Regions from separate parts of the Cypionkella sinensis genome, predicted to be linked through region 2. Evidence: riboswitches for the same ligand, from Rfam matches in the RefSeq annotation. Region 2 holds a riboswitch; the other holds the start of a gene.
The links. Region 2 has a riboswitch for cobalamin ahead of ACFOGH_RS15095 (DUF1636 family protein). Riboswitches for the same ligand answer to the same signal wherever they lie in the genome.
Positions count from the first base shown of each region.

Region 1: another riboswitch for cobalamin. It lies ahead of ACFOGH_RS09280 (DUF1636 family protein); the one in region 2 lies ahead of ACFOGH_RS15095 (DUF1636 family protein).

Region 1 is NZ_JBHRTO010000001.1:1,862,963-1,867,702, forward strand. It holds gene cobN (cobaltochelatase subunit CobN) at 1-1,229, opposite strand, end outside; gene cobW (cobalamin biosynthesis protein CobW) at 1,233-2,267, opposite strand; gene ACFOGH_RS09280 (DUF1636 family protein) at 2,268-2,651, opposite strand; cobalamin riboswitch at 2,735-2,935, opposite strand; gene cobO (cob(I)yrinic acid a,c-diamide adenosyltransferase) at 2,974-3,624, shown strand; gene ACFOGH_RS09290 (cobyric acid synthase) at 3,835-4,740, shown strand, end outside.
Region 2 is NZ_JBHRTO010000001.1:3,048,287-3,053,026, forward strand. It holds gene ACFOGH_RS15085 (ABC transporter substrate-binding protein) at 1-851, opposite strand, end outside; gene ACFOGH_RS15090 (ABC transporter ATP-binding protein) at 860-1,627, opposite strand; gene ACFOGH_RS15095 (DUF1636 family protein) at 1,624-2,067, opposite strand; cobalamin riboswitch at 2,099-2,313, opposite strand; gene ACFOGH_RS15100 (Gfo/Idh/MocA family protein) at 2,368-3,486, opposite strand; gene ACFOGH_RS15105 (LysR family transcriptional regulator) at 3,583-4,503, opposite strand; gene ACFOGH_RS15110 (oxidoreductase) at 4,585-4,740, shown strand, end outside.

The DNA of each region.
Region 1 (4,740 bases), 1.2 Mb from region 2:
GCAGCCGTCAGTGCCTCGGTTGAGGCCAAGGCATCAAGGCCAACGGCATGGGCGATCTGATCGGGGCGACCGGGATAGGTCGAGAGGATCACCGCCAGTTTACGCGCGCTGGCATGGGTTTGCGCCAAGCGCAGCCAGCCCAGCACCCTTGCTACCGTCGCCTGCACGCGGCCCGGATCGGCGCGGTGGGCAAAGCGGGAGAATTGCAGATCGGGGTCGCGTTTCCCCGGCGATTTGAAGCTGATCACGCCCGCGAAAATCCGCCCGTCCACCTCGGGCAAGACCACATGCATCGCGAGATCTGCGGGCGACAAACCGCGCTCGGACCCCGCCCAGTCGCGGCGGCGGGCGGTCGACAAAGCTACCTGAAACACCGGGCAACCGGCATCGTCCAGCGGCGTCGCCCCATCGGCACCGCGCGCAGAAAAAGCGGTGGCATTGACCACCGCCACCGGGGCCAGATGCGCCAGCGCGCCGCGCAGGAAATCCCCCGCCCCCGGTGCCTTCAAAGACGGGGCGAACAAGCCGTAAGCCGCCAAGCCCTGCGCGCGAAATTCGCGGATCAGCGCATCAACGGGGGCAGTATCGGCCGATGTCACGTACGAGCGATAGAACGTCACCGCCACCGCCGGGTCTGCCACCTCGGGCTGCGCAATCACGCCGCGGTCAGGGTCATACCAGCCACAATCGGGCACCCGTTTGTCGCCCAGCACCGGCCCCGCATAAAGCCCCGCCGCCAAGGCAAGCTGCGCCAAAGCCGCCTGCGCCGCCACCGCCCCGCCCGCATCGCAGAGCGTGGACAGCCGCCGCAAGGTGCTGATCGGCAAGGTGGAATGGGCGTCGAGTGCCGCATCCTCACGCCCGTCAGCGGGCAACACCGCCAAGGCGATACCCTGCCGCCGCGCCAGATCCTGCAACTGCATCAGGCCGTAGGGCCAGTAATTCTCGCCGCCGATCAGGCGCACGAGGATACCTTTGACCCCCACGAGGGTCTGCTGCACATAGGTGTCCACCGACATCGGATGCTGCAGCGCCACCAGATTGGCCAAGCGCAGCGTCGGCAGCTTCCCCCCAGCCCCTGATTGATTTGCGCGGTGCCATCCCGCCGCGAAAGCGCCAAGGTCACTGTCGGAAAACGACAACACCACCAGTTCGGCCGGGGTCTGACCCAGATCGAACGGGGTTTGCGTATCCTCCAGCCCATGGCTTTCGCGGAAGACGACATGCATGGCTCAGGCCCCCAGCACCGCGCGGATCGCTGCCAGATCGACATGGTGATGCTCGGCAATCACCACAAGCTGCCCCTTGCGCGGGGACGCCCCCCAAGGCCGGTCAAACTGATGCCGCACCCGCGCGCCCACTGCCTGCACCAGCAGCCGCATCGGCTTGCCTGCGACCGCCACATAGCCCTTCACCCGCAGGATATGCTGTTCATCGGCGAGGCGCTGGATGGCCGCCACCAAAGCATCGACATCGCTGATTTCCGGCAGATCAATCACCACGGTGTCGAAATCATCATGCTCGTGGTCATCATGACCATCGTGATGCGAGGGGCGTGCCGCCAGATCATCCTCTGCCTTCGCGTTCAGGCCAAGGATCAACGCCGGATCAATGATGCCTTCGGACATCGCCAGAATCGGGATAGGACGCGGGCTTTCCGCCACGATCACGGCGCGCGCGGCGGCCAAGCCAGCCTCACCCGCCAGATCGGCCTTGCTCATCAACACGATGTCGGCGCAGGCGAGTTGATCCTCGAACACCTCGGACAAAGGCGTTTCATGGTCGATGGACTCATCGGCTGCGCGCTGCGCATCCACCGCCGCCACATCCGGCGCGAAGCGACCCGCCGCAACTGCTTCGGCATCGGCCAAGGCGATCACGCCATCGACGGTGATTTTCGAGCGGATAGCGGGCCAGTCGAAGGCCTTCAACAGCGGCTTCGGCAAGGCCAGACCCGAGGTTTCGATGATGATGTGATCTGGCCGCTGCGGCAGCGCCATCAAAGCCTCGATCGTCGGGATGAAATCATCGGCCACGGTGCAGCAGATGCAGCCATTGGCAAGCTCGACGATGTTTTCCACCGGGCAATTGTCGTCGGCGCAGGATTTCAGAATGTCACCATCCACGCCGACGGTGCCAAATTCATTGACGAGGATTGCCAGCCGCTTGCCCTGCGGATTCTGCATCAGATGCCGGATCAGCGTGGTCTTGCCCGCGCCCAGAAAGCCGGTGATCACAGTGACGGGGATTTTCGACAGATCAGACATTCAGGCCTCCAAAGCCGTAAGAATAGGGGGAATGATAATCGGTGGGATTCGGGCAAGGCTCTGCTTGCGGAAGATCACCGGGCGCGCACGCCACGGCACGATGCCATCAGGGGCATCCAGATAAGCGGCGGCACCCAGCAGAATATCGGGCGCATCGGCAGGGGTCAGGCGACCGTAAACATAAGACCAACGCCCCGGTGCCGACAACGCCACCGCAGCGCCGGAATTGCAGGCCGACAGACATTCCACGCCGACAATGCGCAAGCCTGCCGGAACCGCGCCCGCCTGCAACGCCGCCAGCAGCTTCGCACCGGCAACGGGCTGTCCGTCTTCCACGACTTCACCCGCCTTACAGGTGGTGCAGACATGCAACGTTACACTCATCGGCCTACCCTATAGCGGCGATGGGGATGGCCAGAAGGGCGGCCATGCGGCCACCTGCTGGTTGCGAAACACCCCGTTCGCCCGTTCAGTCACATGCGCTGGCAGGTCTCCCGGCTTGCGGATCCGGGGGCTGGCCCCCACGGCTGCCCGCCTTCCCGGATTGCTCCAGTGGCCTCAGGCAACCTCTCCGGTCACGGTCGCGGGGGCGGCAGCTTTTGGGGTCGCCCCCTTTCGCATTCCCTCTTGGCCTGTCATAGACAGGAACCAGCGCTGGGTTCACCTGTGGCAGAACCACGCGCCATGTCAAGCAACGGATGGCCCCATGTCTGACCCTATCCTGATCGCAGAATCTGATACCGACGCTTCGGGCGACGAAAACGCCCGCCATGCGCGGAAGATGGCAAAGAAGAAGGCCGCACGCGATAAGATCATGGCGGGCAAGGCGGGCGATAAAGGGCTGCTGATCGTCCACACCGGGGCGGGCAAGGGCAAATCCTCCAGCGGGTTCGGGATGATTCTGCGCTGTATCGCACATGAAATGCCTTGTGCAGTGGTGCAGTTCATCAAAGGCGCATGGGATACCGGCGAGCGGCGGATCATCGAGACGCATTTCCCCGACCTGTGCGAATTTCACGCCATGGGCGAAGGCTTTACCTGGGAAACCCAGGATCGCGCCCGCGATATTGCCATGGCGGAAAAGGGCTGGGAAAAGGCCAAGGAGTTGATCCGCGACCCCGGCAACCGGCTTGTGCTGCTGGATGAAATCAACATCGCTTTGCGCTACGATTACCTCGACATCGCCGAGGTGCTGGCCTTCCTTGCCGCTGAGAAACCGCCGCTGACGCATGTGGTGATGACCGGGCGCAACGCGAAGCCAGAACTGATCGAGGCCGCTGATCTTGTGACCGAGATGACACTGATCAAGCATCCGTTCCGCTCTGGCATCAAGGCGCAGCCGGGGGTGGAGTTCTAAGGCTGTGGCGCAGTTTGACAGATCAGACTGGGGGCCAGCCCCCAAACCCCCGGAGTATTTTCGCCAAGATGAAGTTGGCAGAACGACAATGCCCAACTCTGTCAGCGACCAGACGCATCGCAAAAAATTCCAAGCCGGTGGCTTCATCTTGGCGGAAAATACTCCCGCCGGAGGCTTCCGCATGATCCGCGTGCAGCGTCGGTGGCAGGCATGAAGGCCCTGATGATACAGGGCGCGGGGTCGAATGTCGGCAAATCGCTGCTGGTGGCGGGGCTATGCCGCGCGGCAAAGTTGCGCGGGTTGTCGGTGGCGCCGTTCAAGCCGCAGAACATGTCCAACAATGCCGCCGTGACGGCCAACGGTGGCGAGATTGGCCGCGCGCAGGCGTTGCAGGCGCTGGCCTGCGGGCTTGATCCGCACACCGATATGAACCCGGTGCTGCTGAAGCCGGAATCCGAGACGGGTAGCCAAGTGGTGGTGCAGGGCAAGCGCATCGCGACGGTGAAGGCGCGGGAGTATGCGGCGTTGAAGCCAAAGCTGATGGCCCCGGTGCTGGACAGTTTTAACCGTTTGAAATCGCGGCACGATCTGGTGATCGTCGAAGGCGCGGGCAGTCCGGCTGAGGTTAACTTGCGGTCGGGTGACATTGCCAATATGGGCTTTGCCCGAGCCGCCGATTGCCCGGTTATCCTGACCGGCGACATTGATCGCGGCGGGGTGATCGCGCAGATCGTCGGCTCGCAGGCGGTGCTGGACCCAGCCGACAATGCGATGATTGCGGGGTTCCTGATCAACAAGTTCCGCGGCGATCCGCGGCTGTTTGACGATGGCTATCGGCTGATCGAAACCCGCACCGGATGGCGCGGCTTTGGCGTGGTGCCGTTCTTTGCGGGTGCCCATAAACTGCCCGCCGAGGATGCGTTGGACCTGCCGAAAGGCGGCGGCGCGGGGGCCTACAAGATCGCGGCGCTGACCCTGTCGCGGATTGCCAATTTCGATGACCTTGATCCTTTGGCGCAGGAACCCGGCGTCAGCCTGTCGATGATCCGCGCCGGCGAGGCGCTGCCCGGTGACACCGATCTGGTGATCATCCCCGGCAGCAAATCCACCCGTGGT
Region 2 (4,740 bases):
AGCACCACGAAGCGGTTGTTCTTCACCGCGTCGATGTTGGCAAAAGCCGGGTTGCCCTTCATGAAGGCGATTTTCTGCTCGGCCGTGACATCGCCATAGTTGACGATGACGATCACTTGCGGGTTACGCTCGACCACAGGCTCCCACGCGACGGTGGCCCAGCTTTTGTCCAGATCATCCATGATGTTGACGCCACCTGCGGCCTCAATCAGGGCGGTGGGCATGGCGTATTTGCCGGCGGTAAACGGCGTGTCTTCGCCGCTGTCATAGACGAACACGCGCAGGGGGTTGCTGTGATCAACGCCCTTGGTAGCCTCGGCCAGTTGCGCCTTGTAACCTTCGACCAGCGCCTTTGCCTTGTCTTCGACGCCAAAGATCAGGCCAAGGTTCAGCAGGTCGTTATACATGTCATCCATGCTGCTTTTCGCCTTGGGGCCGACGAAGATGCAGCTTTCGGTCAGCTCGTAGGTCTTGATGCCCAAAGGCTCCAGCGTCTCAGGGGTGACTTCGCCGCCAACCTTCATGCCATAGTTCCACCCGCCAAAGAAGAAATCGGCATCCGCCCCGGCAAGAACTTCCTTGCTGGGATATTTCGCGGAAAGCTCGGGCAGTTCGGCCACGCCTTCGCGCATTTCGGGATCAAGCGTTTTCCAGCCGGAAATGCCAGTGTAGCCGACCATGTGATCACGCAGGCCCAGCACCAGCATCATCTCGGTCAGGTTCACATCGTTGGAAATCGCAGCCTTCGGGGCGGCGTCAAAGGTGACATCGCGGTTGCAGCTTTTCACCGTGACGGGAAAGGCGGCAGCCGAGGTTGCAGAGAGCAACAGGGCGATCAGAGCGTATTTCATGGTTTTTCCTACAGATGAAAAGAGAAGCGCGGCGCGGGGCCAGAGCGGTCCACGCGGGCGGTGACATTGAAGGCGGTGGCGATGTGATGCTCGGACAGCGCCAGATCAGGGGGGCCATCCGACAGCACCCGGCCATCGGCCAGAACCAGCACGCGGTCGGCAAACTGCGCGGCCAGGGTCAGGTCGTGCAGGGTGCAGATCACCGTCAGGCCAAGGCCGCGCAGCAGCGCCAGCAGTTCAAGCTGGTGGCGGATATCCAGATGGTTGGTCGGCTCATCCAGAATCAGCACGCGCGGTTCCTGCGCCAGCGCACGGGCGACCATGACACGTTGCTTCTCGCCGCCCGACAGCGTGCCAAACGGCATATCGGCAAAGCGCGCCAGATCCAGCCGCTCCAAGGCCGCGCTGACGACCTCGGTGTCGCGCAGCGCCGCACTGGCAAAGCCTGCCCGATGCGGCAGACGGCCCAGCGCCACGATCTGCCGTGCGGTCAGGGCAAAGTCGGTCGGCTGTTCTTGCAGCACCGCTGCCACGGTGCGGGCAGTTTCGCGCGCCGTATGCAGCCAAAGATCGCGACCCATCAGGCTGACCGTGCCACTGCGGGGGGGCACATAGCGATAAAGCAGACGCAGAAGCGAGGATTTCCCCGCCCCGTTTGCACCGCAGATCGCCATCACCTCGCCCTCGGCCATGGCAAAGCTGATGTCGGTCAAGATATCGGGGCGGCGCGGCGGCCCCCAACACAGATTGCGCGCTTCCAGAATAGGTCCGGTCATTGCAACTGACCCTCGGCGGTAACGATCAGCGCGGCGGGAATACGGGCGAGCGTCGATGTCGCGAGTTTGCCGGGACGATCAGCGGCGCGGCACCAGCCATCGTCAAGCCGTTGATAAAGCGTGGCAAAATCGACCAGCGCGTCAATATCGGCGTCCGGGTCGATATCGCCGAACAGCCAGGTGGCCTTGCCCGTCGCGCGCCAAGCCACGGTGCAGGGCCGATCACAGCCCGCCATGCAGGCGGTGCCGGAAATCTCGAAATCCTCCCCCAGCCCTTTGGCCTCGCTGACCGCCAGACGCAGCTTTTCCAACAGCGCAAGGCCGGGGAAACACGGGCTGTCCTTGTGCCGACAGGTTTGGCAGACCAGAATTTGATGGCGTTTTGCGCTCTGCCGCATGGCAGGGTCTTGGGCCTGCGCAGGCCCTTGCAGTTCAATCATAGCATCCTTCCCCAGGCACCCCGCCCGGATGATTGTTTCGGCTATGATGGCAGGTCTCCTGACTCGCGGGTCGTGGCTGGCCTGCGCCTTCCCACCCCTTTGGGGCAGTGGACTTTGCAGGTTCGCTCACCGCTTACAGTTGCGGGGGCAGTCACGGATTTGGCGGCTTTTGCCTACACCACACCGTATTCCCTTTTCATCCGGCGCGACTTTGCGTCTGCCGAAACCATCGCGGGCATGAAGCGGGATTTGCCCGCCGCTGTCAATGCGAACAGCGACAGGCGGCGGCGCTTTTGCGCCTTAGGCGATATCCATCCATGCCCCAGCCTTGGATGAGGCGTGAATGGTTTCGACCAATTTTTGAATCCGCAGACCCTTGCGAAAGTTGAACGGCTCGGGCGCTTTGCCTGCGATGGCATTGATGTAGCCTGCGACCTCGATTGCCTTCAGGTCGTTGAAGCCAATCTGATGGCCTGCGGCGACGCAGAACAGACCATAGGGTGCATGATCTGGCCCGGCCTCGATGCGGCGAAAGCCTTGGCGGCCTTTGGCGTCAGTAGTGCTGAAGTAATTAAGGACGTTGAAATGTTCCTGGCTGAAGGCCAGTGCACCCTTGGTGCCATAGACCTCAAAATCGTGCTGCATCTTGCGGCCTGTGGCGATCCAGTTGCCCTCGATGCTGCCCGTGGCGCCGTTTTCAAAGCGCAGAAAGGCGCGGCCCACGTCATCCACCATCACCGCCTTGCGACCGCCGCGGCCATCCGGGCGCTCGGCGATCATGGTCACAACATCGCCCATCACGCGGCTGATCGGGCCGCAGAGAAACTCGGCGGTGGCAAGCGCGTGGCTGCCGATATCGGCCAAAGCGCCGCCGCCTGCGGGGTCGTGGCGGAAGGTGTAGGGACCGTTGGCGTCGGCCATGTAATCTTCGGCATGCAGGCCTCGATAGCCGCGAATCTCACCCAATTCGCCCGCCGCAATCATTTCCCGCGCCAGTGCCAGCATCGGGTTGCACAGATAGTTGAAGCCGACTTGGGTTTTCACCCCCGCTGCTTCGGCGGCCAGCGTCATCTCCAGCGCATCCGCCGCCATCGGCGCAAGCGGCTTTTCGCAATACACATGCTTTCCGGCTGCGATGGCTGCCAGCGACATTTCCTTGTGCAAGGCGTTGGGCGCGGTGATCGACACGAGATCAACCGCAGGGTCCGCCATGATCGTGCGCCAGTCGGCGGTAGCATGGGCAAAGCCAAGCGTCACACGCGCGCGCTCAGCGGCATCCGGGGTGATGTCGGCGATAGTGTGCAGCTCCAGATCGAACGGCAGTTCAAACACCCGCGGGGCAGAGGTGAAACCAAACACATGCGCCTTGCCCATAAAGCCGGTGCCAATCAGACCAATGCGAAGTTTTGGTTTGCTCATATCGGGGGTCCTTCGCTGCGAAACTGGGTGAATTTGGCCTTAGAATCGCGCCCTGCGCCGGTCAAGCGCCGCATATTTTGGTGGGGCGGAACCTCGTCAAAAGTCATCAGGCTGGGCGCGCTGCGCGCGGACCAGATCCACAAAGGCCCGTAAAGGTGTCGGCATGAACCGGCTGGAGAAATACAACTGCGGCCCGTCAAACTGTGGCCACCAGTCTTGCAGCACGGGCACCAGCGCGCCGCTGTCCAGATGTGGCTGCAACCAGTTCTGAAAGGTGAAAATCAGGCCGTGCCCGGCGATGGCCAGATCAATCGCTGCAGCCGCCGCCACAGTGCCAAGGGTTAGCCGCGCCGCTGGATCTAGCGCAATCACCTCAGCGCCGCGTTGAAACGTCCAGTCAGTCAGCGCGCCGCTGGCAAAGCGCATGCGGATGCAATTATGGGCAACAAGGTCATTTGGGTGCAGCGGCGTGCCGCGACGCGCTAGATAGGATGGTGCTGCGACCAAGGCCGCGTGTTGCAGCCGTGGCCCAATCGGTACGGCGATCATGTCTTGCGCTAGATGCTCGCCATAGCGGATGCCCGCGTCGCAATCGGCGGCGGTGACATCGACAAGCCGGTCATCCACCACCACCTCAACCCGGACATCGGGGTAGCGCGCCATGAACTGATCCAGCAAGGGGGGCAGAATATCCACCATCACCGCCCCCGGCACGTTCAGCTTTAAGCGCCCGCGCACTTGACCCGGCGCGCTTTGCACATCGTTCAGCGCGGCGCGCGTTTCAGCCAAAAGCGGCGCGATCCGGGCGGCCAGATTGCGCCCGGCCTCGGTTGGCATCACCGAGCGGGTGGTGCGGGTCAGCAGGGGCGCGCCGATGCTGGTCTCGAGCCGGGTGATGGTTTCGCTGACGGTCGAGGCCGAAAGCCCCAAACGGCGCGCGGCGGTGCGAAATCCCCCGGCCTCGGTCACGGCAAGGAAGATCTGCAGATCATCTAATGAGGCTGTATTGTTCGACATACCGAACAACCTATTCGGATCTGGCCGGATTATCAATTTCTGCCGAACGGATATTTTGGCTAGATCAACAGGAGCATCACCATGACCCAACCCGCCGCCGCCGCCGGACGTTTCACCTTTCCCGGCACCGACCTTTCCGTGAACCGCATCGGCTATGGCGCGATGCAATTGGCGGGGCCGCATGTTTTTGGCCCTGTCGCCGACCCAGATGAGGCCCGCGCTGTCCTGCGCGAGGCA